One region of the Streptomyces sp. NPDC057682 genome, then DNA from elsewhere that is predicted to be linked to it. Evidence: riboswitches for the same ligand, from Rfam matches in the RefSeq annotation. Region 1 holds a riboswitch; each other region holds the start of a gene.
The links. Region 1 has a riboswitch for cyclic di-AMP ahead of ACFVDM_RS12490 (transglycosylase SLT domain-containing protein). Riboswitches for the same ligand answer to the same signal wherever they lie in the genome.
Positions count from the first base shown of each region.

Region 2: linked by a shared signal. The riboswitch ahead of ACFVDM_RS17250 (NlpC/P60 family protein) and the one ahead of ACFVDM_RS12490 (transglycosylase SLT domain-containing protein) in region 1 are both predicted to bind cyclic di-AMP.
Region 3: linked by a shared signal. The riboswitch ahead of ACFVDM_RS14435 (peptidoglycan DD-metalloendopeptidase family protein) and the one ahead of ACFVDM_RS12490 (transglycosylase SLT domain-containing protein) in region 1 are both predicted to bind cyclic di-AMP.

Region 1 covers NZ_JBHVIN010000006.1:83,444-93,146, reverse strand. The annotation lists gene ACFVDM_RS12515 (hypothetical protein) at 1-103, shown strand, start outside; gene ACFVDM_RS12510 (VWA domain-containing protein) at 100-1,530, shown strand; gene ACFVDM_RS12505 (AAA family ATPase) at 1,543-2,655, shown strand; gene ACFVDM_RS12500 (hypothetical protein) at 2,652-5,471, shown strand; partial or broken gene fecE (Fe(3+) dicitrate ABC transporter ATP-binding protein FecE) at 5,552-5,961, shown strand; cyclic di-AMP (ydaO/yuaA leader) riboswitch at 6,274-6,457, shown strand; gene ACFVDM_RS12490 (transglycosylase SLT domain-containing protein) at 6,463-7,359, shown strand; gene ACFVDM_RS12485 (FG-GAP repeat protein) at 7,567-9,045, shown strand; gene ACFVDM_RS12480 (dihydrodipicolinate reductase) at 9,156-9,703, shown strand, end outside.
Region 2 covers NZ_JBHVIN010000008.1:242,687-252,389, reverse strand. The annotation lists gene ACFVDM_RS17285 (DoxX family protein) at 83-592, shown strand; gene ACFVDM_RS17280 (PspC domain-containing protein) at 749-2,056, opposite strand; gene ACFVDM_RS17275 (PspC domain-containing protein) at 2,244-3,542, shown strand; gene ACFVDM_RS17270 (LuxR C-terminal-related transcriptional regulator) at 3,526-4,230, shown strand; gene ACFVDM_RS17265 (GNAT family N-acetyltransferase) at 4,240-5,016, opposite strand; gene ACFVDM_RS17260 (NlpC/P60 family protein) at 5,076-6,122, opposite strand; gene ACFVDM_RS17255 (hypothetical protein) at 6,477-6,830, shown strand; gene ACFVDM_RS17250 (NlpC/P60 family protein) at 6,897-8,075, opposite strand; cyclic di-AMP (ydaO/yuaA leader) riboswitch at 8,074-8,240, opposite strand; gene pcrA (DNA helicase PcrA) at 8,498-9,703, shown strand, end outside.
Region 3 covers NZ_JBHVIN010000007.1:30,030-39,732, forward strand. The annotation lists gene ACFVDM_RS14410 (STM4014 family protein) at 1-1,113, shown strand, start outside; gene ACFVDM_RS14415 (STM4013/SEN3800 family hydrolase) at 1,160-1,975, shown strand; gene ACFVDM_RS14420 (STM4012 family radical SAM protein) at 1,972-3,336, shown strand; gene ACFVDM_RS14425 (STM4011 family radical SAM protein) at 3,344-4,258, shown strand; gene ACFVDM_RS14430 (SGNH/GDSL hydrolase family protein) at 4,274-5,110, opposite strand; gene ACFVDM_RS14435 (peptidoglycan DD-metalloendopeptidase family protein) at 5,296-6,240, opposite strand; cyclic di-AMP (ydaO/yuaA leader) riboswitch at 6,246-6,399, opposite strand; gene ACFVDM_RS14440 (tyrosine-protein phosphatase) at 6,889-7,701, shown strand; gene ACFVDM_RS14445 (DUF6126 family protein) at 7,745-7,921, opposite strand; gene ACFVDM_RS14450 (helix-turn-helix domain-containing protein) at 7,968-8,576, opposite strand; gene ACFVDM_RS14455 (aspartate aminotransferase family protein) at 8,653-9,703, opposite strand, start outside.

The sequences.
Region 1 (9,703 bases):
GGCCGGCGGGACGACGGACAAGGCCGGTGCCAGGGCGGAGAAGGCCGCCACCGACGCCGTCGCCGTCCTCCGCGAGCGCGCGGGAAGGCTGCTGCGGAAATGACCGATCCCCGCACAGACGCGCCCGCCACCCCGGGGCGGGCCGCCGGGACCGCACCGGCCGCGCCCCCGGACCCGGCGCTCGCGCCGCGCACACCCGAGGCCGATCCGCACGAGAACCGCCGCCAGGTCCTCTACTGGCGCCTGCTTGCCCGGCTCTTCGACCCGGAGGAGCAGGCAGGCCTGGAATCCGCCGGTCTCGACATCGTCGAGGACCTCGGACTGCCCGCCGCGCTGCTGGACCCGCAGGCCTCCGTCGACTCGGTCGTGCAGCGCCATCCGGAGCTCGGCGGCGAGTTCGACCGTCTGATGACCCCGGACCCCGAGGACGTCCGCGACCGGGCCGCCGAGGTGCGCCGCGCCGCCCTCGTCTCCAAGGTGCTCCTCAACGTCTACTCCACGGGCTCCGGCACGGTCACGGCCGAGCAGCTGGCCCGCTGGCAGTCGGACGCGGGCTGGCTGGAGCGTGCCCTCGGCCACGAACCCGGCGATCTGCGCGGCGGCCGGAGCGGCGGCACGGGCCCGACCGGTGCGGCGCCGGGCACGGGCACCGAACTCGGCTCCCTCGAAGCCGATCTGGTCCGCCGCATGCGGCTGCGCGAGGTGCTCGGCGATCCCGTGCTCGCCGCGCGGCTGACCCCCAGCATGTCGCTCGTCGAGCAGCTGCTGCGCGACAAGAGCAACCTCTCGGGCGTTGCCCTGGCCAACGCGAAGGCCCTGATCCGCCGCTTCGTCGACGAGGTCGCCGAAGTGCTGCGGACCCAGGTCGCGAAGTCCACGGTGGGCGAGCTGGACCGTTCCGTGCCGCCCAAACGCGTGTTCCGTAACCTCGACCTCGACCGCACCATCTGGAAGAACCTGACCAACTGGAGCCCGGAGGAGGAGCGGCTCTACGTCGACCGCCTCTACTACCGGCACACCGTCCGCAGGACCACGCCCCAGCGGCTGATCGTGGTGGTGGACCAGTCCGGCTCCATGGTCGACTCGATGGTCAACTGCACCATCCTCGCCTCCGTCTTCGCCGGACTTCCCAAGGTGGACGTCCATCTGATCGCGTACGACACCCAGGCGCTCGACCTCACCCCCTGGGTGCACGACCCCTTCGAGACCCTGCTGCGCACCCAGCTCGGCGGCGGCAACGACGGACCCGTCGCCATGGCGATGGCCCGCCCGAAGATCACCGACCCGCAGGACACGGTGATGGTCTGGATCTCCGACTTCTACGAGTTCGACCGCTCCCAGCCGCTCTTCGAAGGCATCGAGGCGGTCCACCGCTCGGGCGTGAGGTTCATTCCCGTCGGCTCCGTCACCAGCTCCGGCCGCCAGCAGGTCAATCCCTGGTTCCGCGAGCGGTTCAAGGCACTCGGCACCCCGGTCGTCTCCGGCCACATCAGCAAGCTCGTCCACGAGCTCAAGACCTTCCTCGCCTAGAAAGGCCCCTCCATGTCCGACCTGTTGCGCGCCCCCGCCGAGATCAAGTACGCCGAGGAGCTGGCCTGGCTCGAATCCGTCGACGATCACCCCAAGCCGTTCTCCTGGCGGCTCTCCCCGAAGATGGTCCGCCTCTTCATCCTGGGCTCCGAGCGCTCCGACGGCCTCGACCGGGAGATCACCCAGAAGTGGTACGGCGACCGCAGCTTCGTCGAGCGCTCCATCGTCACCCTGGCCTCCGACCGGGGACTGCTGCTCATCGGCGACCCCGGAACCGGCAAGAGCTGGCTGGCCGAACTGCTCTCCGCCGCCATCTGCCGCAACTCCACCCTGGTGGTGCAGGGCACGGCCGGCACCACCGAGGACCACATCAAGTACTCCTGGAACGTCTCCATGGTCATCGCCAAGGGGCAGTCCCGCGAGTCCATGATCCCCTCACCGATCATGACGGCGATGGAGAGCGGGGCGATCGGCCGCTTCGAGGAGCTGACCCGCTCCACCAGCGATGTCCAGGACGCGCTGATCTCGATCCTTTCCGAGAAGTACATCTCCGTCCCCGAACTGGACAGCGACAACATCGTCTTCGCCAAGCCCGGCTTCTCCGTCATCGCCACCGCCAACAGCCGCGACCGGGGTGTCAACGACCTCTCGTCCGCGCTCAAACGCCGCTTCAACTTCGTACGGATCCCGGTCGTCACCAACAAGAAGAGCGAGGCGGAGATCGTCCGCTTCCGCACCGAGGAACTGCTGCGCCGGCACAGCATCGAACTGGACGTGCCGCCCACGCTCCTGGACGTCCTGCTGCGGAGCTTCGCCGATCTGCGGGCCTCGGCCGCGGCGGCCGCGAGCGACGACGAGAAGCTGGAGTCCTCCCTTTCCACCGCCGAGCAGATCGGTGTCCTGGAGGACGCGATCCTGCACGGCGACTTCTTCGGCGAACGCGACCTCACCGCCCGCACCCTCGCCTCCTCGCTCGTCGGCTCGCTGGCCCGGCGCGACCCCGAGGACCTGGCCATCCTCAACAAGTACCTGCACGGGGTCGTCGAGCCGCGCAGCAAGGAGGAGGGCGGTTCCTGGCCCGAGTTCCTGGAGGGCGGCCGCGACGCGATCGCCACGCTCTCGTGACCGCCCCCGACCGGCCCGGATTCGAGGCGCTGCGCACCCAGTTGCAGGACGCCGCCGCGACCTTCGCGGACGGCCCCGACGCCCTGGAGAGCATCCTCCTCGGCATCGTCGACGACGTGGACCGTGCCGTGCGCGAGCCGCTGGAGATCTTCCCGGTCTGCCACCACTCGCCCGCGTCCGCGCTCGCCATGGCCCGCCGGCTGCGGGAGAAGCAGCCCAAGGTGGTCTATCTGGAGCTGTGCGAGGACATGGCACCGCTCCTGCCCGAACTGCGCAACTGCACCCTGCCCGTGGCCGTCCAGGCGTTCGCGGCGGAGATCGACGGCTTCCCCGCCGAGTGGGCCCCGCTGTCGGTGGTCGCCCCCCTCACGGAGGCCTCCGCCGAATACCAGGCCATCGCCTACGCGCTGGACACCCCTGGCGTCGAACTGGTCCTGGTCGACCGCTCCTCGGACCATGTCTACCAGTGGGACGCGCGGGCCGAGCCCACCGGTGACACCGCCCCGCCCTCCGACGAGCCCACGGCGGCAGGGGAGGGGGAGACCAGGACCGAGGAGGCGGCGCTGCACGGGGACGCCGTGGGCGTCGAGATCGGCGACCTGCGCCCCCGCTTCGCCGAACTGGAGGAGCACCTGCTGCGCCACGGCAAGGTGCGGCACTGGTCGGAGTGGTGGCACCAGTACGTGGAACTGCCGCTCGGCGACGGCGACCACGACACCTACCGCCAGGTCATGCTGCTGATCGGCAGCCTGTTCCGGCATCTGGCCCCCGGCGACCCCCACCGGGTGCGGGTCGACGAGGACCGTGAACGCCATATGTGGAAGCGGATGCGAGACCACCTGGCGGCGACCGGGACCGACCCCGCCGACTGCCTCTACGTCTGCGGCGCCTTCCACGCGGCGAGCCGTGTCCCGGAGTTCGGCGTCCACGGCACCGACACCTTCGAGATCGGCCCGCGCACCGCCACCACCTGGCAGCACGGCCTGATCCCGTCCAGCCACGCGGCCATCGAGGCGCAGTTCGGTCTCGCCCCCGGCTCGGTGTCGATCGCCGCGTCCCTCTGGGCGAAGAACGTCAAGCGCACCCGCGTCAAGCCGTTCCGGCTGGCCGGCCAGAAGGGTACGAAGGCCGCGAAGTCGGCGAAGACGACCGTCCTCCCGGCGCCGGAGCCGGAGGCGCCCGCCACCGACCGGCTCTCCGGCTTCCTCGCCCAGGCACCGGTGCCGGACCGTTTGGACGAGGCCGAACTGCTCGGCTGGTGCGTGGAGATCGTGCGCGCCGCCCGGCGCAACGGCTATCTCGCCTCCACGGCCGACGCCATCGCGGTGTTCGAGACGTCGATCCTGCTGGCCGGGATGCGCGACCGGGTCCGGCCGACGCCGTACGACTTCCAGGACGCGGCCGTCACCTGCATCGAGAAGGACACCGTGCCGGGCCGGCGCGATGTGCGCCGCCTCGTGGAGATCATGATGGGCGGTGACCGGATCGGCCGGGTCGGCTACGACGCCCTGCCGCCACTCGCCCGCGACGTCCACGACCGGCTGGCCGTCCTCGGCCTCCGCCTCGAACAGCGCGGGGTCCGCCGGGCGCTCCTGGACCTCGCCTCCCGTCCGGAGCTGGAGCCGTGCTCCGACGTCCTGTGGATGCTGCGCCGGCTGATGCCGCCGGGCGCCGCCCGGCCCATCATGGGCGAACGGCGCCTGGGGGAGCGCTCGATCCAGGAGTCCTGGGACCTCGCCCTCGGCACCCATCAGCGCGCGCTGATCGAGCTGGGCTACGAGGGCGTCAGCATCGAGCAGGTCCTGGAACAGCGGCTGCGCCGCATCGCGTACGCGCCGCAGACCACGACGGCCACCGTCCTGGAAGCCGTCGAGGACGCGATCCTCCACCTGCGCAGCCGGCGGCTGGCCGACGAACTGGGCACCCGGGCCCTGGAGGTGCTGGCCGCCGAGCGGACCGTCGACGGGGCACCGGACGTGCTGCGCCGGATCCGCCGGCTGCTGGCGTACTACCGGACGGCCGAACCCGTCCTGCCCGGGTGGATCGAGGCCTTCGTCAAGACCGGCTACGCGCACTACTGCACCCTGCTGCCCACCGCGTGCGCCGACGAGGACGCCACCGTGGGACAGGTCGCGGCCATGCTCGGCTTCCTGTTCAGCATGGAAAGCCTGGCGCTCTCGCTGGGCTGCGACCGCGCCCAGCTCCGCCTGGCGCTGGCCCAGTCGCACCCGAAGGACCCCGCGAGGACCGCCCTGCTGTGGGCCGCGCAGGTCCAGCTCGGCCACCTCTCCCGCGACGAGCTGCGGGCCCGGTTCGCCGGACTGCTGGACAACCCCCTGGTCGTGCCGGCCTATCCGCGCTACCTGAGTGGTCTGGTGCATGCCCTGGAGCCGGTGCCCGCGCTCTGCGACCTCGTCGTGGAGGCGGTGTCACAGGCCTTCGGCCGGCTGCCCGACCCCGTGCTCCTGCCTTGGCTCCCGACCCTGATCACCACCCTGCGGGCGGGCGGCGCCGACCTCGCGCCGCTCCTCGTCCGCGAGGCCGGACGCACCTTCCCCGCCCGGCTGGCGGAGCTGGACGGCTGGATACCGCCGTGGCGCGCCCTGCCGGATGCCGTGGCCCCGCACCGGACGGACGCCGGCGGGGCACCCGGCCGCGTCCTGCTCGGCATCCACCGGGAGACGTGCGACGCGGTCGCCGCGCTGCTCGGCAGCGAGGAGCCGTGGGCAACCGCCGGTACGGGGACGACGGGCGCGGTTCTCGCAGGCAGGTATCCGGAGACCGCGTCGGCCGTGGGGGCGCTGCTGGAGGGCTGAGGGGCGGGGGCGGGAGCGGGCGAGCGGCGGGGAGACCCGGGGCCGGTGGGCGACGCCACCGTCCGACGCGAAGGGTAAGGGCGGGCGGCCGGCGCCGTTGCTGCCGGCTCGCGAGGGTCCCGGCCCAGCAGACCCCGGTCGTCCTGCTCGACGAGCCCACCATCGCCTTCGACCTCGACCACGCCGTCGAGGTGCTGGAACTCGTCCGCGAGGTCGCGGTGGCCGGCCGCACCGTCGTCATGGTCCAGCACGACCTGGCGGCGGCCGCCCGCTACGCCGATCTGCTCGTCGCCATGAAGGCGGCCGGATCGTCGCGTCAGGCGTTCCGCGCGAGACGGTCGACGACGCCCTGGTGAAGGAGGTCCACGCACTGGACGCGGACATCCTGAGCGCCCCCGGGGACGGCTCACCGGTCGTGGTCCCGCGCGCCCGGCCCGGGGCCTTCCGCCCGGCGTACTCCGGCGGAGCCACGCCACGCTTGGGTGAATAGTCCGAATCACGCAAATCATCCCGATCATTTCGATCGCGCCGATTGCCAACGGGGCCGTTCCGGGTGTCCGTTCGCCGGGTCACGCCCTCCAGTGGGTGGTCAAATCGCCCATATCGGACCCAGTGGCCAGCGTCACGTTTGCCGCCCCGGACGCAAGATCGCCAATTCCGGTTCCCTGGCACGCCAAGAAAAATGACGTCCCCGCATGTGGCCGGTGACACATATTGCGGTTCATTGATCTTGGAATTCGATAATGATCAGGAATTCCGGGCTTGTTCGGCCCGGACTTTCTCGCTTACGGTCACGGTCCATCCGGATGGAACGCCGAATCCTGCCGCCGTCCGGACACCCGACCACACACGTACGGCAGGAGCGGGGGAACCAGGTTTGCCGCCGGTCCGGAAATCCGGAGCGGCTAGGGGTGAAGTCGCCTTGTGCGACCGGACATCTCCAGTCCGAACCCGACAGCTCACCTCGCAGGCGACGGAGAGGAAAAGCGCCATGCCCATCGTGGGTAAGCACCGTCGTGCCAAGTCCACCGCCCTGACCCGCGGCTTCATCGCCGTGAGCACGGGCGGAGTCGTTCTCGCACTTCCCCTGATCGCCGCCGGATCGGCCTCCGCCGCCCCCGCCAAGACCGTCGTCGCCGAAAAGGCCGCGGCCCCGACTTCCTTCGCCGGCAAGGAAATCGCCGTGCGCAAGGCCGCGCCCACGACCTATTCCGTGGTCTCCGGCGATTCGCTCTACAAGATCGCCCAGGGGCATTCCCTCAGTGGTGGCTGGGAGCGTCTGTACAAGGACAACCGGAGCGTCGTCGGATCCAACCCCGACCTCATCCACCCCGGTCTGAAGCTCGTCGTCGGCGGCACTTCCGAGGCAGCCGCACCCAAGGCCGCCACCGGTGCCGAATTCAAGGCCCAGAAGGCCGAGAAGCCGGTGGAGAAGAAGGCCGAGGCCTCGGCCGACCGCGCCGAGAACACCGACCGCGCCGACCGCTCCGAGCGCACGACGGCCGCCCCCGTCGCCGAGGAGACCGTCGCTGCCGCGCCCGTCGCGGAGAAGACCGCCACCACGTACACCAACGACCTCGACGGCTGGATCAAGGAATCCCTCGCCGTCATGGCCGAGCACGGCATCCCCGGCAGCTACGACGGCATCTACCGCAACATCATGCGGGAGTCCACGGGCAACCCCCAGGCCATCAACAACTGGGACTCCAACGCCGCCGCCGGCACCCCGTCCAAGGGCCTGCTGCAGGTGATCCAGCCCACCTTCGACGCGTACCACGTCGCCGGCACCTCGCTGGACATCTACGACCCGGTCGCCAACATCACCGCCGCGTGCAACTACGCCGCCGCGACGTACGGCTCGATCGACAACGTCTTCGGCGCCTACTGAGCCACCGGGACACACGTCACCCGCCCGCACAGCCGGGCATGAACAGGGGTGGCAGGGAGCGGACCCGCTCCCTGCCACCCCTGTCCGCATGCCGTACAACCCTTGTGCCGCACCGGCCGTCGAACACATCGCCAGGAGGGTGACGGGCCCTTCCCGGCCACCCCCCTTCGGACTCCGCCCGGTCGCCTTCGAGCCGAGGAGCCGCTCGTGCGCACCCACCGTCCCGCCGCCGTCGTCGCGGCCTCGTTCCTCCTGCTGTCCGGGGCCGCCGTCGCCGCGCCCCCGGCCCACGCCGTCCCCTCCGCCGGCCTCCGCGCGGGCGACCGCGCCACGGACTTCGACGGCGACGGCTACGAGGACGTCCTCATCGGGGCCCCCGGCGGCACGGCCGGCGGCCGCACCGGCGCCGGTTACGTCACCGTGCAGTACGGCGGCCCCGACGGCGTCGGCACGGTCCGTGGTGCCGTCCTCGACCAGAACACCGCCGGCGTCCCCGGCGCCGCCGAGACAGGCGACGGCTTCGGCCGGGCCCTGGCCACCGGTGACCTCGACAGCGACGGGTACGCCGACGCGGTCGTGGGCGTACCCGGCGAGGACATCGAGCCACTGGGGGACGCGGGTGGTGTCGTCGTCCTCTGGGGATCGCCCACCGGCCTCTCCGGTACGGGCAGCGCCTGGCTGCAGGCCCCGGCACCCGCCGCAGGGGCCGCCTTCGGCAGCGCGCTCGCCGCGGCCCGTTTCAGCCCCGACATCCCTGGCGACCAGCTCGCCGTCATCGACCGCACCGACCTCACCCAGTTCCAGTACGACGAGCGGACCCGGAAGGCGCCCGCCACCCGCACCGGCCGTGTTCCCGGCACACCCGGGCACGAGATCGCGCCCCGGTCCCTGACCACCGGGGACTACGACGACAACGGCCTCGCCGACCTCGTCGTGTCCGGCCTCACCACGGGCACCGAGCCGGGGCACGGCCGCTCCGCCGTCCTGCTCGGCGAGGTCCAGGGGCTGCGCTTCGACCACGACCTGCGCGGCGGCCCCGCCGTCGCCTCCGGCGACATCGACCACGACGGCTACGACGACCTCGTCACCGGAGAGCCGTACAGCCCCGACGACGGCGGCGCCACCACGACCGGCGGGGTCGTCGGCGTGTACCACGGAAGCGCCGGGGACGGTCCGGTCGGCGCCGGCGGCCCCGGCACCCCGCCCGTGTGGTGGACCCAGGACACCCCCGGCGTTCCCGGTGGAGCGGAGGCGGGCGACGGCTGGGGCGCCGACCTCTCCGTCGCGGACACCGACGGGGACGGCTTCGCCGACGTGGCGATCGGGGCGCCCGGCGAGGACATCGGCACGGTCGCCGACGCGGGCGCCGTCTGGCTGCTGCGCGGCTCCGCCCAGGGGCTGACCGCCACCGGCGCCGCCTCCTGGGACCAGGACGCGCCCGGCATCCCGGGCGCCGCGGAACGGGGCGACCGCTGGGGCGGCCAGGTCCGGCTGTCCGACGACGACGGCGACGCACGGGCCGCCCTGCTCGCCGCCGCACCGGGGGAGAACACGGGCGACGGCATCGTCTGGATCCTGCCGGTCGGTCCCGGCGGGGTGACGGCCACCGGCTCCCGCACCTTCGACGCGGGCACCTTCGGGGGCGTGGAGAAGAGCGCCGGATACGGCGGAGCCATCGACGAGTAGCAGCGCCCGGCAGAGCGGACCGGGCGGCTCCGGAAGGCCGCCCGGAACCCGCTGAATCCGGTGCGCGACGGCACTATGAACCTTTCATCCCGCGCGCTACCCTCCGCCGCATGATTTCCACGGTGGTGTGGGGCACCGGCAACGTCGGCCGCGCGGCCATCCGCGCCGTCGACGCGCATCCGGCCCTGAAACTCGCCCATGTCCTCGTCCACGACCCCGCCAAGAGGGGCCGCGACGCCGGCCGGCTCGCCGGTCTCGACCACGATCTCGGCGTCACGGCGACCGACGACATCGACGCGGTGCTCGCCACCGCCCCCGGGGCCGTCGTCTACGCGGCCTCCGGCGACATCCGCCCCGACGAGGCCCTGGCCGACATCACCCGGGCCGTCGCCGGCGGCTCCGTCGTCGTCACCCCCGCCCTCTATGCCCTCTACGACCAGCGCGGCGCCCCGCCCGAACTGCGCGAACCCGTGCTCGCCGCCGTCGCCGGCGGGGGCGGCTCCCTCTTCGTCTCCGGCGTCGATCCCGGCTGGGGCAACGACGTCCTGCCCCTGCTGATCAGCGGCCTCGGCACCACCGTGGACGCCATCCGCTGCCAGGAGATCTTCGACTACTCCACGTACGACCAGCCCGACTCCGTACGCGACCTCATCGGCAT
Region 2 (9,703 bases), on a different contig from region 1:
ATCGAACGGTCCGGCGAGGGTCGAACGGCCCCGTGACGGGACCGAGGGTTTCGCGGGCGGGCCGAGGAGAGGCGGGAGAACCATGCACGGGTACGGCACGAATGGGCGCGTTCCGGGCGAGGGCAAGGGGCTCGGCGAGCTGGCGCGGGAGAACGCCGTGCTGCCCCTGCGGATTTTCCTCGGCGTCACCTTCCTCTACGCGGCGATCGACAAGCTCACCGACAGCGCCTTCTTCCACGCCACCGGCGACGGCTCGATCGGCGCGCAGATGTCGGCCGTACGGGACTCCGCCGCGATCCCGGGCCTCGTCGACCTGGCCCTCAAGGCCCCGGCCGGCTTCGGCTACGCGATCGCCTTCGGCGAGCTGGCGGTCGGCATCGGCGCCCTGCTGGGGCTGTGGACCCGGATCGCGGCCCTCGGCGGGGCGCTGATCTCGCTCAGCCTGTGGCTGACGGTCAGCTGGCAGGTCTCGCCCTACTACCTGGGCAACGACCTGATCTACCTCATGGCCTGGCTGCCGCTGCTGCTCGGCGGGGCGCCCACGCTCTCCGCCGACGCCTTCCTCGCCAGCCGGCGGCGACGGATCCGGTAACCGGTCCACGTCACCAGCACGGCCGCCCACAGACCGCCGCAGAACAGCCCCACGAAGAACTGCGGCGGCGCGTTCCACATCCCGGCCGCGTCGGCCCCGTACCCGGCGGCCAGGGTCAGCATCACCAATCCCGCCACGGCCCGTCCGGGCCGGATCTCATGACGCGGCACGCCTGACCTCCACCTGTCCGTAGCCGACTTCCAGATCCAGTTCGACGGTGCCGCCCGGCCGGCTCCCCGCCGCGGGCGGCAGCGTCCGGCGCTCGTCCAGCGCGGCTGTGACGTCCACGTCCGCCTTGGTCTTCCCGTCCATCACGACGAGGACGCCCGCGTCGCTACGGGCCCGTACCGTCACGGTGGTGTCCTGCGGGACGTGCACCAGCACCCGGCCGGCCCTGGCCTCCACCCGGGTCCGTACGGTGTCGCCCTTCGGCACGACCAGCCGGGCCAGGTCCAGCTCGGCCTGGCCGGTGCCGACCGCGTACCGGGGCAGCACCTGGGCCGCAGTCGCCGGACGCCACTCCTCGCTCACCCAGTGGGTGGTGATGTCCTTGGGCAGGGTGGACGCGCCCGCCAGCAGCCCCGCCGTGACCATCGCCAGCAGCAGCGTGCCGAAGCCGGTCCGCCCCACGAAGGCGGTGACCACCATCGCCAGCCCGAACACCGCCAGCGCCGAGGCCAGACCGATCTGCAGGCTCGTCCCCAGCGGCTGGGACGCCCAGCTGAGCCAGATGCCGAGACCGCCCGCCACGACCGCCGTCAGGAACACCGGGAACCCGGCGGACCACGGCCGGCTGATCTCCCGCGACCTCGGCGGCGGGCGGAACGGCGCGTACGTCGTCGATCCGGTGGCCCCGCCGTCGGCGGTCGCGTCCGCCGGCCCCCACAGATAGCCGGCCGCCACCGGCCCCGTCGTCCCGTCCTTGACGATCGGGTCCCGCCACCAGGACGGGGCGGACGGCGTCGGCGGGGCCTTCACCTCCGGCGGCGCGTCCGCCGCCGCCCGCTCGGCTGCCGGCCCCGACCCCTCCTGGGCGTCGGCCGTACGGCGCTGCCGCGACCAGACCGTGAAACCGACCACCGCGACCGTGAGCATCGCCGAGAACGCCAGCGTCCCGCTGTTGCCGAGCATCGACAGGAACAGCCCGCAGCCGATCAGCGCGCACAGCACCGCGATCAGCGAGGCCCCCTCCACCCGGCCCGACAGCAGCCGGCGCGCCTCGTTCTCCTCCTCGCCCTCCAGCGGGATCAGCAGCCAGGCGAAACCGTAGAAGACCAGGCCGAGCCCACCGGTCACGGAGAGCACACCGAGCACGATCCGGAAGATCACCGGATCGACGTTGCAGTAACGGCCCAGCCCGCCGCACACCCCGGCCACCACCTTCTGCCGCGCGCTGCGATACAGGCGCGGCGGAGGAGCGGAGGGCGGCACGACGCCGGACGGCGCAGCCTGAGGAGTGGTCATGGCTCCATCCTGACGGCCCCCGCCGCCGTCCGGCACCCGCCCCGACCCTGGCCGGTCCCTGATATTGCCCCGGCGGGTCTCAGGGGCGGCCCGGGACCCCGATCGCGGTGCCGGGGGGTTGCCCTCAGGGTCGAACTGGGGGCAGACCCTGATGCCACCACCCGTACGGACGTGTGACGATCGGGGCATGCCAGCCGCCACGTCCCGAGCCGCAAGCTCCCACGCGCCCGATCAGGAGGAGCCACCGCCGCGCAAGCTCTACCGCAGCGCCGACGGACGGCTCCTCGGCGGGGTCGCGCGCGGACTCGCCGGACACCTCGGACTGCCGGTCGCCTGGGTGCGCTTCGTCTTCGTGGGACTGTTCTTCGCGGACGGGCTGGGCGCCCTGCTGTACGCGGTGTTCTGGATCGTGGTGCCGCTCGGCGTCGGCGGGGTGGAGGGACCCCGGTCCGTCTTCGAGACCGCCCCCGACGGCACCCGCCGGCTCCGCAAGCCCGACAAGGGCCAGGTCTTCGCCCTCATCGCGCTCTTCATCGGCGCCCTTATCTTCGTCGGCAACGTCGACATGGGCAGCAAGGCCGACCGCTACATCTGGCCGACCCTGCTGATCGGCGCGGGCTCCGTCCTGGTCTGGCGGCAGGCCGACAACGCCCGCCGGGCCCGCTGGATGGAGGTCGGCAGCCGCCGCAGCGTCCTGCACCTGGCGCGCGGACTGGCCGGCGTGGCCCTGGTCGGCCTCGGCCTGACGGGCTTCATCGTCGTCCGCGGCTCCGCCGCCCAGCTCGGCAACGTCATGACGGCCGCCATCGCGGTCCTCGCCGGAATCGCCCTGCTGGCCGGCCCCTATCTGGTCCGCATGACCCAGGACCTCTCCGAGGAACGCCTGATGCGCATCAGGGCCCAGGAGCGCGCCGAGGTCGCCGCCCACGTCCACGACTCCGTGCTGCACACCCTCACCCTGATCCAGCGCAACGCCGACGACGCCGGCGAGGTCCGCCGGCTGGCCCGCTCCCAGGAACGCGAACTGCGCAACTGGCTTTACAACCCCGAGGGCACCGGCAAGGACGAGGACGACGAACCCGAGACCCTGGCCGAGGCCGTCAAACGCGCCGCCGCCGAGGTCGAGGACAAGCACGGCGTCCCCCTGGAGGTCGTCGTCGTCGGCGACTGCCCCCTCGACGAGAAGCTGGCCGCACAGATGCAGGCCGCGCGCGAGGCGATGGTGAACGCCGCCAAGTACGGTGGCGAGGGCGGGGCCGTCCAGGTCTACGCGGAGGTCGAGGGCCGCACGGTCTTCGTCTCGGTCCGCGACCGGGGCCCCGGATTCGACCTGGACTCCGTACCGGGGGACAGAATGGGTGTACGAGAGTCGATCATCGGCCGGATGCAGCGCAACGGCGGCACCGCACGGTTGCGTTCGGTGCCCGGCGGGGGCACGGAAGTCGAGCTGGAGATGGAGAGGACGAGCGATGAACGGGACCACTGAGGCGACCGCGGGCACCGAGGGCCCGGAGCGCCGGGTACGAGTCGTGCTCGTCGACGACCACCGGATGTTCCGCACCGGGGTCCAGGCCGAGATCGGCCGCACCGAGGAGACCGGCGTCGAGGTCGTCGGGGAGGCCGCCGACGTCGACCAGGCGGTCACCGTCATCACGGCGACCCGCCCCGAGGTCGTCCTCCTCGACGTCCACCTCCCCGGCGGCGGCGGCGTCGAGGTGCTGCGCCGCTGCGCCCCGTTCATGGGCGCGGTGGAGAACCCGGTGCGCTTCCTGGCGCTGTCCGTCTCGGACGCCGCCGAGGACGTCATCGGCGTCATCCGGGGCGGCGCCCGCGGCTACGTCACCAAGACCATCACCGGCGCCGACCTGATCGACTCGGTCTTCCGGGTCCAGGACGGCGACGCGGTGTTCTCGCCCCGGCTGGCCGGCTTCGTCCTGGACGCCTTCGCCTCCACGGACGCGCCCCCGGTCGACGAGGACCTGGACCGGCTGACCCAGCGCGAGCGCGAGGTCCTGCGGCTGATCGCCCGGGGCTACGCGTACAAGGAGATCGCCAAGCAACTGTTCATCTCGGTGAAGACGGTCGAGTCCCATGTCTCCGCCGTGCTGCGCAAGCTCCAGCTCTCCAACCGCCACGAGCTGACCCGCTGGGCGACGGCCCGCCGGCTGGTCTGATCCCGGCCCTCACACCGCGTCCGGTGCCGCCGGATCGAGCGAGATGTTCAGCTTCTCGCCGATCCGGCGGTAGCCGATGGACGCGTAGATCCGCTCCACCTCGGCGTCGCCCGGCTCCAGCCACACCACCCGGCAGCTCCGCTCGAACGCGGTCCGGGTCAGATGCGCGGAGAGCGCGGCCCCGATGCCCCGGCGGCGGAACTCCGCACCGACCGCCAGACCCGCCAGCTCGCTGAGCCCGTCGACCGGGACCGAGCAGCCGCCGGCGCCGGCCGGGACGCCGCCGACCGTGGCGAGCGCGGCGACCCCGCCCCCGGCCACCGCGTCGCGCAGCCATGCGGCGGTGCCCTCCTCGGGCTCGCCCTCGCCGCCGTAGCCCAGGTGCTGGACGAGCGCGGCAGCGGCGAACTCGGCTCCGGTGGCCGGTTCCGCCACGGCCAGATCCGCGACCGGCTTCGGGTCCACCAGCTCACCGGGGGCGCAGGCGAGGATCGGGGCGCGGTTCTCCACGGTGAACCCGGCGGCGAGCAGCGCCGGTTCGACGGCGGGCGCCGAACCGGGCAGGAACTCCAGCCGCGGCATCCGGTCCCGCTCGCGGAAGGCCGCGACGAGCGCGTCGAGTTCGCCGGGCGTCGGCTCGGCGTCCTGGTCGGGGATCGCGTAGTTGGCGTACTTCAGCGACCACTTCGGGTTGTAGCGGATCACGAACGGCCCGACCCGGACATGGTCCGGGGAGCGCAGTGCGAGGGTGCGGGCATGGTGCTGGACGTCGGCGTCCATCGGCATGTGCGGGTGTCCTTCGGGCCGTTGGGTCTGGGCCGGCGGATCGGGCCGGGCCCGGGAGCCTACGCCACCCGGGTGGCCCCCGCGAAGGGCATCTGGTCGATGGGCGCGATGCGGACCGGGGCGCCGGGGCGCGGGGCGTGGATCATCCGCCCGTTGCCGATGTACAGCCCGACGTGGCTGATGCCCGAGTAGAAGAACACCAGGTCCCCCGGGGCGAGTTCGGAGCGCGACACCCGCCGGCCGGCGTTGATCTGGGTGTACGTGGTGCGGGGCAGCGAGACACCGGCGGCGCGCCAGGCGGCCTGGGTGAGCCCGGAGCAGTCGAAGGAGGACGGGCCGGTGGCGCCCCAGACGTAGGGCTTGCCCAGGGCGGTGTAGGCGAAGGCGACGGCCTGCGCGGCGCGGCTGCCCGGTGCGGCGGTCAGACCGCGCGGGGCGCCCCGGCCGGCGTGGACGTCGCCCCGGCCGCCCTCCGAGGCGTCGAAGGCGGCGCGCTCGGCCGGGGTCAGCCGGGCCAGGAGGCGCCGGGCCTCGGCGAGCTTGGCGCGGACGGTGTCCTTGTGTTCCTTCAGGGCGGCCCGGCGGGCGGCCAGCTCGCGCAGCTGCCCGGCGGCCTCGGCGCGGACCTGGGCGACGTCGGCGACCTGGCGCCGCACGGTGCGCAGCTCGGTGGCGCGGCGTTCGCCCGCCCGCTCGACGTACGCGGCGCGGCGGAGGTACTGGTCCGGGTCGGAGGAGAGGGCCAGCTGCAGGGCGGGGTCGATGCCGGAGGAACGGTACTGCGCGGCGGCGTAGGCACCGAGGGCCTGCCGCGCGGTGTTGAGCCGCTCGGTCCGGCGGGCGGCCTCGTCGCGCAGGGCGTCCACGGAGCGGGCGGTGGCGGCGGCCTTCTCCTTGGCGCCGTTGTACTGCTCGGTGGCGGCCTCCGCCTCCCGGTAGAGCCGGTCGACCCGGGCCTTGACCTGGGCGGCGGTGGGGGCGGGATCGGCGTGCGCCGGTCCCGGCAACGCGGCGGCCGTCGCGGCCCCGGCGAGGGCCAGCGTCGCGGCGGTGCGGGCAGCAGTGCCGGTGTGCGGGCGCTGCTTGGTCTTGCGGTGCGCTGCCACGAGGGCGGGCGTCCTTCCTTGCGACTGCCCGCCGGGGCCTACCGGCGGGCCCGCCGCTCCCGCGGGGGACCGCGCACAGGGGGTGCGGCCCGCCGCGGGACCCGGCGGGGCGACCGCCGGCGCACCGCCCCGCACGGGGGCCGGTGGTGGGGGGTCACCTGGACGGGACGCTAAACCCGGGGCACGGGCAGGAGTTGTAATGACCGCTATTGTCTGAATTTGGCGTTGCGTTGTTCCTTGATGACCGGAAATACCGCACCAGAGTCAGGCAATTCGTGCATCCTCCGGTCAAACGGTCAGGAAGGCCCACCTGGCTGCCGGGTGCTGGTATGGGCGCGGCTAGGCTGCGGAGCCATGCGCGTACTCATCGATGTCTTCGTCGCCCTGCACATCATCGGCATCGCCTCCCTGCTGGGCGGATTCCTCACCCAGATGAAGGCCATGGGGGCCGGCACGGCGCGGTTCGTCCCGGCGATGCTGCACGGTGCGCTGACCATGCTCGTCACCGGGATCGCCCTCGTCGGGCTCGACCAGGCCGACGACCACCCGGTGAACAACGTGAAGATCGGCATCAAGCTGCTGATCCTGGTCGTCATCCTCGGGATCGTGTACGTCAAGCGCGACGAGGAGAAGGTCGACAAGGGCCTCTTCGCCGCCGTCGGCGGACTGACCGTCGTCAACATCTTCATCGCCACGCTCTGGACCTGAGCGCCGAGACGCCGAGGGGCCGGTCCGTTCACGGGCCGGCCCCTCGGCGTCTCGGACGCGGACCCGTCAGGCCGGGCGCACGCTTCCGTAGATCGGCATGTAGTAGATCGACTCCTCGCGCACGTTCGCCCCGGGCTTCGGCGCGTGGATCATCATGCCGTCGCCCTTGTAGATGCCGACGTGACTGATGTCGTCGTAGAAGAAGACCAGGTCACCGGGGCGCAGATCCGCCGTGGCGACCCGGGTGCCGATGTTCACCTGGTCCCAGGTGGTCCGCGGGATGTCGACCCCGGCGGCCTTCCACGCGGCCTGGGTCAGCCCCGAGCAGTCGTACGAGGCGGGGCCGGTCGCCCCCCACACGTACGGCTTGCCCATCTGGGCCTCGGCGAACGCCATGACCTTGTCGGCCTTCGTCGTGGCGCTGCTGTCCGAGCCGGTGCCCGTACCGGTTCCGGTGCCGCTGCCCGCGTCCGTGCCGCCGCCGCTCTGCTTGGCGGCCTCGGCTGCCTCCTCGGCCTTGCGGTCGGCCTCGGCCTTCGCGGCGGCCTGCTTCTTCGCCAGCTCCGCGGCCTTGCGCTTGGCCTCGGCCTCCTTCTTCCGCTCCAGCTCGGCCAGCCGCGCCTTCTCCTCGGCGGTCAGCTTCGACAGCAGCGTCCGGGCCTCGGACAGCTTCGTCTGGACGGCCTGCTTGCTGGTCCGCAGCGCCGCCTGGGACTCGGTGAGCGTCTCCAGGCTCTTCACGGCCTCGGCCCGCTGCTTGGACGCCTTCGCCTGCTGCGTACGGAAGTCCGAGACCGCCTTGGTCTGGCGCTCGGTCATCCGGTCCATGAGGTGGTTCTGGTCGAAGAACGACTGCGGGTCGTCGGCCAGGAAGAACGTGGCGGTCGGCGCGAGGGCGCCGCCCCGGTACTGGGCGGCGGCATAGGTGCCGAGCGTCCTGCGGGCCTCGTTGAGCTTCTCGGTCCGCTTGGCGACGTCGTCCAGGAGCGTGTCCACCTTGGACTTCTGGGCGGCGGTCGACTCCTTCGCCTGGTTGTACTGCTGGGTCGCGGTCCCCGCCTGCCGGTAGAGGTCGTCGACCTTCTTCTGGACGTCCTCGATGCTCGGCTTGGGGGCCGGCGCGGCCAGCGCGCTCTGCGACGACAGCAGGGTCACGGACGCGAGAGCGGCGGTCGTGATCCCGACGGCGGGGCCGGTGGTGCGCACCCGGGTGCGCGGTTTGCGATGCGACGCCAAGGTCTGCATCTCCTTCCGTGGACCGCCTACCGGGTTAGCTGTCGGGTTCGGGCGGAACGGAAGGCTGCCCTACGGTCCAGGTGGGGGTTGCGGACCGATTCACCCCGGTGCTTCGTGTGGGTCCCCGGTTCCGGGCGCCTCGTGCGCGCAGCCCGGATTCGGCGTGGCCGCCCGCTCGGCGTGGATCGCCTCTGGGGGTACGGGCCGCCCGACGGAGCACGCTAGCCAACTCATGGTGCCCCTGTGAAGGTTGGTGTTCGATATGCCCGATACGTTTTTGTGACCTTGCCGGATCGGGGTGCCGGGGGTGCCTCCGACCGGCGTTTCCCTTACCGGGAGCGGCCCGACGGTCGCCCTGCGTATCGGGCGAAGGTGAGCTGTTCACCACTCCGCCCCCACCTGTCAGTGCGCCCGCCTAGACTCGTACAGCGATGAGCAGCCTCTTTGACGACAGCTTCCTGGCCGGCCTCCAGCAACCGGAGGAAGGGCCCCCGCCGCCCCCCGAGGACTCCGCGCCCGAAGAGGTGCCGGAGGACCTCTTCGCGGGCGTGTACGACGGGCCCCCGCCGCCCCGCGAGGCGTACTACCGGGACGGCGCCCACCGCCCCGTCATCGACGCCGCCGCACTGCTCGACGGGCTGAACACCGAGCAGCGCGCCGCCGTGGTGCACTCCGGTTCCCCGCTGCTCATCGTCGCCGGGGCCGGCTCCGGCAAGACCCGGGTGCTGACCCACCGCATCGCCCATCTGCTGGCCGAGCGCGGGGTGCACCCGGGCCAGATCCTCGCGATCACCTTCACCAACAAGGCCGCGGGCGAGATGAAGGAGCGCGTCGAACAGCTCGTCGGGCCCCGGGCCAACGCCATGTGGGTCATGACCTTCCACAGCGCCTGCGTCCGCATCCTGCGCCGGGAGTCGAAGAAGCTCGGCTTCACGTCCTCGTTCTCGATCTACGACGCCGCCGACTCCAAGCGCCTGATGGCCCTGGTCTGCCGCGACCTGGACCTCGACCCCAAGCGCTTCCCGCCGAAGTCGTTCACGGCGAAGGTCTCGAACCTGAAGAACGAGCTGATCGACGAGGAGACCTTCGCCGGCCAGGCCGCCGACGGCTTCGAGAAGACCCTCGCCCAGGCCTACACGCTGTACCAGGCCCGGCTGCGCGAGGCCAACGCGCTGGACTTCGACGACATCATCATGACGACGGTCCACCTGCTCCAGGCGTTCCCCGACGTCGCCGAGCACTACCGCCGCCGCTTCCGCCACGTCCTCGTCGACGAGTACCAGGACACCAACCACGCGCAGTACACCCTCGTACGGGAGCTGGTCGGCCCCACGGGCCCCGACGACGCCCCCGGCGAGCTGTGCGTCGTGGGTGACGCGGACCAGTCGATCTACGCCTTCCGCGGCGCCACCATCCGCAACATCCTCCAGTTCGAGGAGGACTACCCGGACGCGACCACCATCCTGCTGGAGCAGAACTACCGCTCCACGCAGACGATCCTCTCCGCGGCCAACGCGGTCATCGAGCGCAACGAGAGCCGCCGTCCCAAGAACCTCTGGACCAAGGCCGGCACCGGCGCCCGGATCACCGGCTACGTCGCGGACACCGAGCACGACGAGGCCCAGTTCGTCGCCGAC
Region 3 (9,703 bases), on a different contig from region 1:
CGGTTCGCGGTGGTCGGCAATCCGGGCAGCCGCCGGGTGGATCTCTTCCGGGCCGCCGTGCGGGCCGCCGGGCTCCCGTCGGCCCGCACGGTGGCGTGGCGCGATGTGCTCGCCGGGCGGGCGGAGTTCCTGCCCGGTGAGACCGTGCGCGTCGAATCGCCCGGGGAGGACGCGGAGGTCGAGCGGATGCTGCGCGGGGTCGACGACCCGACGCGGGTGGAGGGTTCCGCGCTCTGGTACGCGCGGTTCACCGCCGCCGTGCGGGAGGTGGAGCGGGCGGCGACGGAGGCCGGGGCGCGGCTGCTGGACCGTGCGGCGGACATCGCCGTGCTGTTCGACAAGCGGCTGTGCCACGGCGTCCTGGAGGCGGCGGGCGTCCCCGTCCCCGCCTCGCCGACCTCGGGCCCGGACGCCGCCCCGGTGCGGGACTGGGACGGGCTGCGCGCGCTGATGGCCGGCCACCGGATGCCCAGGGTGTTCGTGAAACCCGCGCACGGCTCCTCCGCCTCCGGGGTGCTGGCCCTGGAGACGGCGGGCCCCGGCCGGGTGCGGGCGGCCACCTCGGTCGAACGGGACGAGGCCGGCCGTCTCTTCAACTCGCTGCGGGTGCGCCACTGCACGACCGAGCGCGAGGTCGCGGCCCTGGTCGACGCGCTGGCGCCGGACGGTCTGCATGTCGAACGGTGGCTGCCCAAGGCCGCGTTGCACGGCCGGGTCGCGGACCTGCGGGTCGTGGTGGTCGACGGGCGGGCCACCCACGCGGTGGTGCGCACCAGCCGCTCCCCCATGACCAATCTCCATCTCGGCGGAGTCCGCGGCGACCTGGACGAGGCGCGGGCGCTCATCGAGGCGGGCGGCGGCTGGGAGCGGGCGACGGCCGTCTGCGAACGGGCGGCGGCCGCCTTCCCCGGCACGCTGTGCGTCGGCGTGGATCTGCTGCCCTCGACCCGCTGGCGGCGCTTCGCCGTCGGCGAGGTCAACGCCTTCGGTGATCTGCTGCCCCGGCTGACGGGTCTGCCCGGCAGCGGCGCCGAGGGACTGGACACCTATGCGGCGCAGGTCGCCGCCGTACTGAACCGAACAAGGAACCACCGTGTCAGCGCACCGTCCTGAACCACCCTCCGACACCACCGGCTCCACCGGCGGCGCCCGCCCCGACATGGGCGAGGTCGTGGGCAGCCACGACCTTCTCCTGGTCACCCTGGACACCCTGCGGTACGACGTGGCGGCCGAGCTGGCCGCCGCCGGGCGCATCCCGCACCTGGCCCGCCATCTGCCGGGCGGGGCCTGGGAGAAACGGCATGCGCCGGGAAGCTTCACCTACGCCTCCCACCAGGCGATCTTCGCGGGGTTCCTGCCCACCCCGGCCTCCCCCGGACCGCACCCGAGGCTGTTCGCCGCCCGGTTCGCGGGCAGCGAGACCACGGCCGAGGGCACCTTCGTCTTCGACACGCCCGATCTGGTCTCGGCGCTGGCCGCGGCCGGCTACCGCACGGTGTGCATCGGCGGGGTGGGGTTCTTCAACAAGCGACCGCCGCTCGGTTCGGTGCTGCCGGGGCTCTTCCAGGAGACCCACTGGGAGCCGGAGTTCGGGGTGGCCTCGCCGACCTCCTTCGAGTCGCAGGTGACCCGTGCCGAGCAGGTCGTCGCGGAGCTGCCGCCCGACCGGAAGCTGTTCCTGTTCGTCAACGTGCCGGCGTTGCACCAGCCGAACTGGTTCCACCTCCCGGGCGCGACGCCCGAGGACGGCGACAGCCGCGCCACGCACGCGGCCGCCCTGGAGTACGTGGACGCCCACATCGGGCGGCTCTTCACCGCGATGAGCAGCCGGCGCCGCGCGTTCGCCATCGTCTGCTCCGACCACGGCACGGCCTACGGCGACGACGGCTTCACCGGCCACCGGCTCGGCCACGAGTCCGTCTGGACCGTTCCCTACGCGCACTTCTTCCTGGAACCGGGAGCCACCGCACGATGACCAGCCAGACCACCGCACGGCCGTACCAGAACTACGTGTACGCCTATCCGCACAAGACCGCGTACGAGGACCTGGCGGGCCATCCCGCCGGCCGGCCCGCGCTCGACGCGCTGTGGGCGGACGAGAGCAAGGACGCTCTCTCGCTCTACGCGCACATACCGTTCTGCGAGGTCCGCTGCGGTTTCTGCAATCTCTTCACCCGGATCGGCGCGCCCGGCGAGCTGACCACCCGCTATCTCGACGCACTGGACCGGCAGGCGACGGCGGTGCGGGACGCGCTGGGCGACGCGGACCCGGTGCGGTTCGCCGCCGCCGCGTTCGGCGGCGGGACGCCGACGTTCCTGACGGCGGGCGAGCTGGAGCGGCTGTGCGACATCGCGGAGAAGCGGATGGGCGCCGATCTGCGGGCGGTCCCGCTGTCCGTCGAGACCTCGCCGTCGACGGCGACGGCCGACCGGCTGGCCGTCCTCGCGGACCGGGGGACGACACGGATCAGCATCGGGGTGCAGAGCTTCGTGGAGGAGGAGGCCAGGGCGGCGGTGCGCCCTCAGCGCCTCCGGGACGTGGAGCGGGCCCTCGATCTCATCCGGGCCACCCGCATCCCCGTGCTCAACATCGACCTGATCTACGGCATCGACGGGCAGACCGAGCGCAGCTGGCTCGGCTCGCTGGACACGGCCCTGCGGTGGCGCCCCGAGGAGCTGTACCTCTACCCGCTGTACGTCCGGCCCCTCACCGGTCTCGACAGGGCCGCGGCCGCCGGGGAGACGGCGCCGGACGCGGAGTGGGACGAGCAGCGGCTGCGGCTGTACCGCACCGGCCGCGACCATCTCCTGGAGCAGGGGTACGAGCAGGTGTCGATGCGGATGTTCCGCCGCCGCGACGCCCCGCGCGCGGAGGGCCCGAACGACTACGCCTGCCAGACCGACGGCATGATCGGCCTGGGCTGCGGCGCGCGGTCGTACACCTCGCGGCTGCACTACTCCTTCGACTACGCGGTGGACATGCGCGAGGTGCGGTCCATCATCGACCGCTACACGGCCACCGAGGACTTCTCCCGGGCCGAGGTCGGGCGGTACACGGACGGGGACGAGGCGCGGCGCCGCCATCTCCTCCAGTCGGTCCTCCAGGCCGAGGGCATGGACCTGGCGGGGTACCACGAGCGGTTCGGCGGCTCGCCGTACGAGGACTTCCCCGCCGAGCTGGCCCGCTTCGAGGAGCGCGGCTGGCTGGATCCGGCGGCTCCCGCGCGGGGGCTGCTGCGGCTGACGGCCGAGGGGCTGGCGTATTCGGACGCGCTGGGCCCGGAGCTGTTCTCCCCCGCCGTGCGGGCCGCGATGGCCGCGTACGAGACGAGGTGAGCGGGGCGTGGACCTGACGATCCTGTACCGGGGCCCGCTGGCCTCGTGCGACTACGACTGCCCGTACTGCCCGTTCGCCAAGCGCCGCGACAGCCGGGAGCAGCTGCGGGCGGACCGGGCCGCGCTGGAGCGGTTCACCGCCTGGGTGGCGGAGCAGACCGGGGACCGGATCTCGGTGCTCTTCACTCCATGGGGCGAGGGGCTGGTGCGGTCCTGGTACCGCCGGGCGATGGTCGAGCTGGCCGGGCTGCCGCAGGTGCGCCGGGTCGCGATCCAGACCAACCTCGGCGGCCGTACGCGCTGGCTGGCCGAGGCGGGCGCGGCGGGCCGCGAGAAGATCGCGCTGTGGTGCACGTACCACCCGGGGCAGACGCCGTACGAACGGTTCCTGGGCCGCTGCGAGGAGCTGGGGGCGCTGGGGATCCGTTACAGCGTGGGGGTGGTGGGGCTCGACGGGCATCTGGTCGAGGCGCGGCGGCTGCGCGCGGCGCTGCCCGAGGAGGTCTATCTCTGGATCAACGCCGCCGAGGGCGTGACCTACACGGACGAGGAGGCCGGGCGGTGGACCGAGATCGATCCGCTGTTCCCGTACAGCCGCCATCCGCACCGCTCGGCCGGGCTGCCCTGCCGGACCGGTGAGTCGGTGATCTCGGTCGACGGCGAGGGGACGGTGCGCCGCTGCCACTTCGTCCGCGCGGAGCTGGGCAACCTGTACGACGGGAGCTACCGGGCGGCGCTGCGGCCCCGTGCCTGTCCGCGGGCGGTGTGCGACTGCCACATCGGGTACGTCCATCTGGAGACGCTGCCCCTGTACGACGTCTTCGCGGGCGGGGTGCTGGAACGCGTTCCGGCGGTGCCGCCGTCCCGGCTCCTGCCGCTGTCCCCCGTCCCCCCGGCCGGGGTGCCGGCCCTGGGCGACTGAGGACAGCGGGGCCGGTCAGAGCGGCAGCAGATCGGGGCGCTTGGCCTCGACGTGGTCGCCGGAGGACTCGCCGCGCAGCCGTCGGCCGATCCACGGCACGAGGTATTCGCGCGCCCAGTGGATGTCGTCCCGGCGCACTTCGAGCGTGCCGCGCGGGTCCTGCGGCGGCCAGGCCTGGTCCGGGTCGGCGGGCACCTCGTAGCCGAGGACCTGGGCGGCGCGCAGGGCGACCCGCGTGTGCCCCTCGGCCGAGAGGTGCAGCCGGTCGTCGTCCCAGGCCCGCCGGTCCTGGACCGAGCGCAGCGACCACAGGTCGAGCACCGGGCAGTCGTAGCGGTCGGCGATGGCCCGCACATGGGCGGTGTACGTGGCGATCTTGCCGCGCAGATGGCGCAGGACCGGTACCCCGCGGGTGTCGAAGCCGGTGGTCACCATCACGGTGCCGACCGCGCCGGTCAGATCGGCGACCGCGCGCTCGAAGCGCTCGGCCACGTCGTCCGGGTCGGTGCCCGGCCGGATGATGTCGTTGCCGCCGGCACAGAAGCTCACCAGGTCGGGGGCGAGTTCCTTGGCGCGCGGCACCTGCTCCTCGACGATCTGGTCGAGGAGGCGTCCTCGTACGGCGAGATTGGCGTAACGGAAGTTCCCGTGGGCCGTTCCGGGGTCGGGGAACTGGTCCGGGAGCTGGTCCGCGAGGAGGACCGCGAAGCGGTCCGCCCAGCCGACGAAGGTTCCGTCGGGGCCGGGGTCGCCGACGCCCTCGGTGAAGCTGTCGCCAATCGCCGCGTACGACTCGATGGCGCCCTGTCGTCGTCCGGCGCCCTGCTTGATGTTGTTCGAATCGTCTGCCACAAGGGCATATCCTGCACCGCCGAATGTGACCTACGCGACCGTAATAAGGGGTTGACGGGTGGTGAGATAGACCACCCGGTCAGGTTTTGGTAAAGGGGGAATAAGCAGAGGGACGGTGCGCCGCCGCGCACCGTCCCTCTGCTTATTGCCGGGTCCGGTTCACCGGACCCCTACTGCCAGGGGAATCAGACGTTGATCCCGTGCGACGCCAGGTAGGCGATCGGGTCGATGTCCGAGCCGTACTCCGGGCCCGTGCGGACCTCGAAGTGGAGGTGCGGGCCGGTGGCGTTGCCGGTGGAGCCGGAGAGGCCGACCTGCTGGCCCGCGGTCACGGTCTGGCCCGCCGAGACGGAGAGCGAGGACATGTGGCCGTACTGGGAGTAGTGGCCGTCGGCGTGCTTGATGACGACCTGGTTGCCGTACGCGCCGCCCCAGCCGGCGGTGACGACGGTGCCGGAGGTGATGGCCTTCACGCTGGTGCCGGTGGAGACGGGGAAGTCGATACCGGTGTGGCTGCCGCTGGACCAGTTGGAGCCGGAGGCGCGGTAGGCGGTGGTGTGGTTGCCCGGGACCGGGTGGACGTAACCCGAGTCGTTGCTCTGGGTGGCCGGGGCGGTGCTCTCCTGGGCGTCCGAGGAGCCGGACGACGCCGGGGCCTTGGTCGCGGGGGCCTTGGACTCGGCGGCGGCCGGGGCCTTGGCCGGGGTCTTCGCGGCGGGGGCCTTCGCGGCGGCGGACGCACCGGCGGAGTGGCCCCAGCTCTTCGCACCGAGGGTCAGCTTCATCCCCGGGAAGATCAGGCTCGGGTTCTCGCCGACGACCTCGCGGTTGTCCTGGTACAGCTTCTGCCAGCCGCCCTTGACGTGGTGCTCGGCGGCGATCTTCGAGAGGTAGTCGCCGGAGACCACGGAGTAGGTGGTGGTGCCGGCCTGGTGGGCGGCGACCGGCTTGGCCGGGGTGGCGTGCGCGGCGGCGGCCGTCTTCGCGGCGGGAGCGGTCTGCTCCGCGGCACTGGCACCGGTGGCACCGAGCAGCGGGAGGGCGATGACGGCTCCGCCGGCGCTGGCGACGACGACGCCGCGGGCGATGGTGCTGGACTTGGGACGGCGGTGCTTACCCGAGATGGGCATGAAGGATTTCCTCTCCGGCGCCTGCGAGGTGAGCTGTCGGGTTCGGACTGGAGATGTCCGGTCGCGCCGGGCGCGACTTCACCCCGAGCCGTCGGGAATTCCCGGACGGCGGCCTACCTGGTTCCCCCGCTCCTGCCACGCGGTGAGTGAGTGCGAATTCCGGTCGGCGGCAGGATTAGGCGGTCCGTCCGGATTGACATGGAACGTAAGCGAGCCGGGACGGCGGAAACAAGCCATCGCTTCCGCGGCGGATTCCACGCCCGAATCCCGACACGGAATTCCGGTCACCCTCCGTGGATTACGGATCTTGGCTTTCCGCGAGGTGCCGGGGAATACCCCACGGCCGCGCCACCACACACCGTCACGGATATGATCCCGCTCACGAGGGCCCGGCCATCTCCCGTGCAATCAGGGCACGTTCGACCAAATACACCAAATCGGACATGTCATGGCCATCGCCCCTCCCGGACCGGTACTCCGCGGGTACGGCCGGCCTTCCGATCCGGCCCGCGCGGTGCCTCCGGGCACCCGCCACAAGCGCGGAAGAAGGCGGACGCCGAGATGATTGCCCGACGAAACAATGTCGTATCGTCACGGAAGTGAACGCCCCGGCGACCCGCGCCGGCGACCGAGCCTCCAGGAGTGAACGTGACGCAGCAGCTGCCGCAGACCCCGCCGACGGAGCCCGAGCTGACCGGGGTCCGCAACTTCCGGGACGTGGGCGGGCTCCCCGCCGCCGACGGGCGCCGGGTGCGTTTCGGACGGCTCTACCGCAGCGGTCATCTGGCGCACGCGACCCCCGAGGACGCCGCCTTTCTCTCGGGCCTCGGCCTGCACACGGTCTTCGACTTCCGCAACAGCGCCGACCACAAGCTCGACGGACGGGACGTGGAGCTGCCGGGCGTGCGCAATGTGAGCATCCCGCTCAGCGACCCCGCGGACGGAGCCGAGTTCTGGCGGATGGTCCGCGACGGGAACATGTCCGAGCTGCGGTCGATCCTGGCCGACGGCAAGGGCGCCGACCGCATGATCGCCTCGTACCGCCGGACCATCCTGGACCGCACGGCCGAGCACAGCCGGGTGCTGCACGCCCTCGCCGAGGACAGCGTGCCGGCGCTGATGCACTGCGCGGCGGGCAAGGACCGGGCGGGGCTCTCGATCGCCGTGGCCCTGCTCGCGGTCGGCGTCGAGCGCGACGCCATCGAGGCCGACTACCTGAAGTCCAACGACGCCCACCGCCGCTACCGGGTCCGCCGCAGCGACACCTCACCGGCCGGCACCTCGCCCGAGGTGATGGAACTGCTCAACCCGCTCTTCGGCGCCCACCGCGACTACCTGGCCGCGGCCTTCGACACGATCGACTCCACCTGGGGCGGCACCGACCGCTACCTCGCCGACGGGCTGAAGCTCGCCCCGCCGACGCGCGAGCGACTGCGCGAGCGGCTGCTCGACGGGGTCTGACCACAGGCGGGGTCCCCCCGCCCGGCGGGGGCACACCTGACCGCTACTGGTTGTGCATCCCCACGGCGAAGAGCAGGTAGAGGAAACCCGCGATGACGTGCCCGGCCACCAGATAGGCGAAGAGCCTGATGACGAGCCCGCGGGGCATCTTCTTCTCCTGCGGGTCGTAGTTCTTGGTCCGCGCCGGGGTGAGCGGGTCGTAGTTCTCGGAATCCGACATGACGGTTCCTCTCTGCCGGCCCGGGGGCCGGTGGCGGGACGGTGCCTCAGGGACGGTGGACGGCGCCGCCGAGACACAACTCGGCGGCGGGGCTCTGCAGCAGGGTGTGGACGAAGAGCAGTTCGGCACCCTCGCGGCCCGCGGCCGTGATCCGGTGCGGGGTGAGCGAGTCGAAGTGCGCGCTGTCGCCGGGCGCGAGGTCGTGCACGGATTCACCGAGGACGACCCGGAGGTGTCCGGTCAGGACGTACAGCCACTCCTCGCCGGGGTGGACGCGCACCAGATCGCCCTGGGCCCCGTGGGGAACGAGGACGCGCAGTGCCTGCATCGCCCGGCCGGAGCCACCGGCCTGCTGGTACGTCCAGCCGTCGGCCTCGGCGCCTTCGAACCTCCGGCCGCGGACGATCGCGTCACGTTCCGGGGGCATCTCTCCCAGCAGCTCGGAGACCGTCGTACCGTAGATCCTGGCCAGACCGAGCAGCATCGGCAGCGAGGGCTGGCGTCGGCCCGTTTCGAGCCGGGAGAGATGGGCGGGCGAGAGTCCGGCCCGCTGGGCGGCGCTCTCCAGGGTGAGACCACGGCTGCGGCGCAGATCGCGCAGGCGGGGCGCGACCCCGGGCAGCTCGTCGGCCACCCCTCCTTCCGGAGGATTCATACTCTTATTGGGCCAGGAACTTTCCTCGGAGGCAAATTTCTTGCCTCCGAGGCAAATCCCTCCGCGGTCCGGCCGCTCAGCGGTTGGCGACCGCCTGTTTGACCAGGGTGCGCCCGAAGTCCCACATCAGTCCGCCGCCGTTGTGCGCGTCGTCCATCACCGCCGTGAACGCGGTCACGAACCGGTCCACGTCCGCGTCGTCGATCACCAGGGGCGGGATCAGTTTGATCACTTCGAGGTGGTCGCCGGAGACCTGGGTCAGGATGCGGTGCTTCTGGAGCAGGGGGACGACCACCATCTGCGCGAAGAGCCCCTTGCGGGCGGCCTGGAGCATGGTCCAGCGGCTGCGCAGCTTCAGTGAGGACGGCCGGCCGAACTCAATGCCGATCATCAGCCCGCGTCCCCGCACCTCGTGCAGCAGCTCGTAGCGGCCGACCAGCGCGGCCAGCCGTTCGCGCAGCAGATCGCCGGTGCGCCGGGCGTGGGCGACGGTCTCCTCGTCCTCCATCACCGTGAGGACGGCGAGTCCGGCCGCCATCGCCTGGGCGTTGGCCCCGAAGCTCGCGGAGTGGACCAGGACGCGGTCCATCGAGGAGTAGACGCGCTTGAAGATCCAGTCCTTGCCGAGGGTCGCGCCGACCGGTACGTAGCCGCCGGAGAGCGCCTTGGCGACACAGACCAGATCGGGCTCGACGCCCTCCTCGTGCTGGTACGCGTAGAAGTCACCGGTCCTGCCGAGGCCGGTCTGCACCTCGTCGGCGATCAGGAGCGCCTTGTGCCGGTGCAGCAGTTCCTGCGCCTCGCGCAGGAAGCCGGGGGGCGCCGCGTGCACGCCCTTGCCCTGGATCGGCTCGACGACGAGGGCGGCCACGTCGCCGCGCTTCAGCTCGCGGCGCAGTGCGTCGAGGTCGCCCAGTTCGATGGCGGTGTCGGGCAGCAGCGGGGCGAAGCCGTCGCGGAAACCGGACTCCCCGTTGACCGACAGGGAGCCGGTCGTCAGCCCGTGGAAGGCGTGCGCGCAGTACAGGATCCTGGGCCGCCCGGTGGCGAACCGGGCGAACTTGAGCGCGGTCTCCACCGCCTCCGTACCGCTGTTGCCGAAGAAGACCCGGTCCAGATGCGGGCTG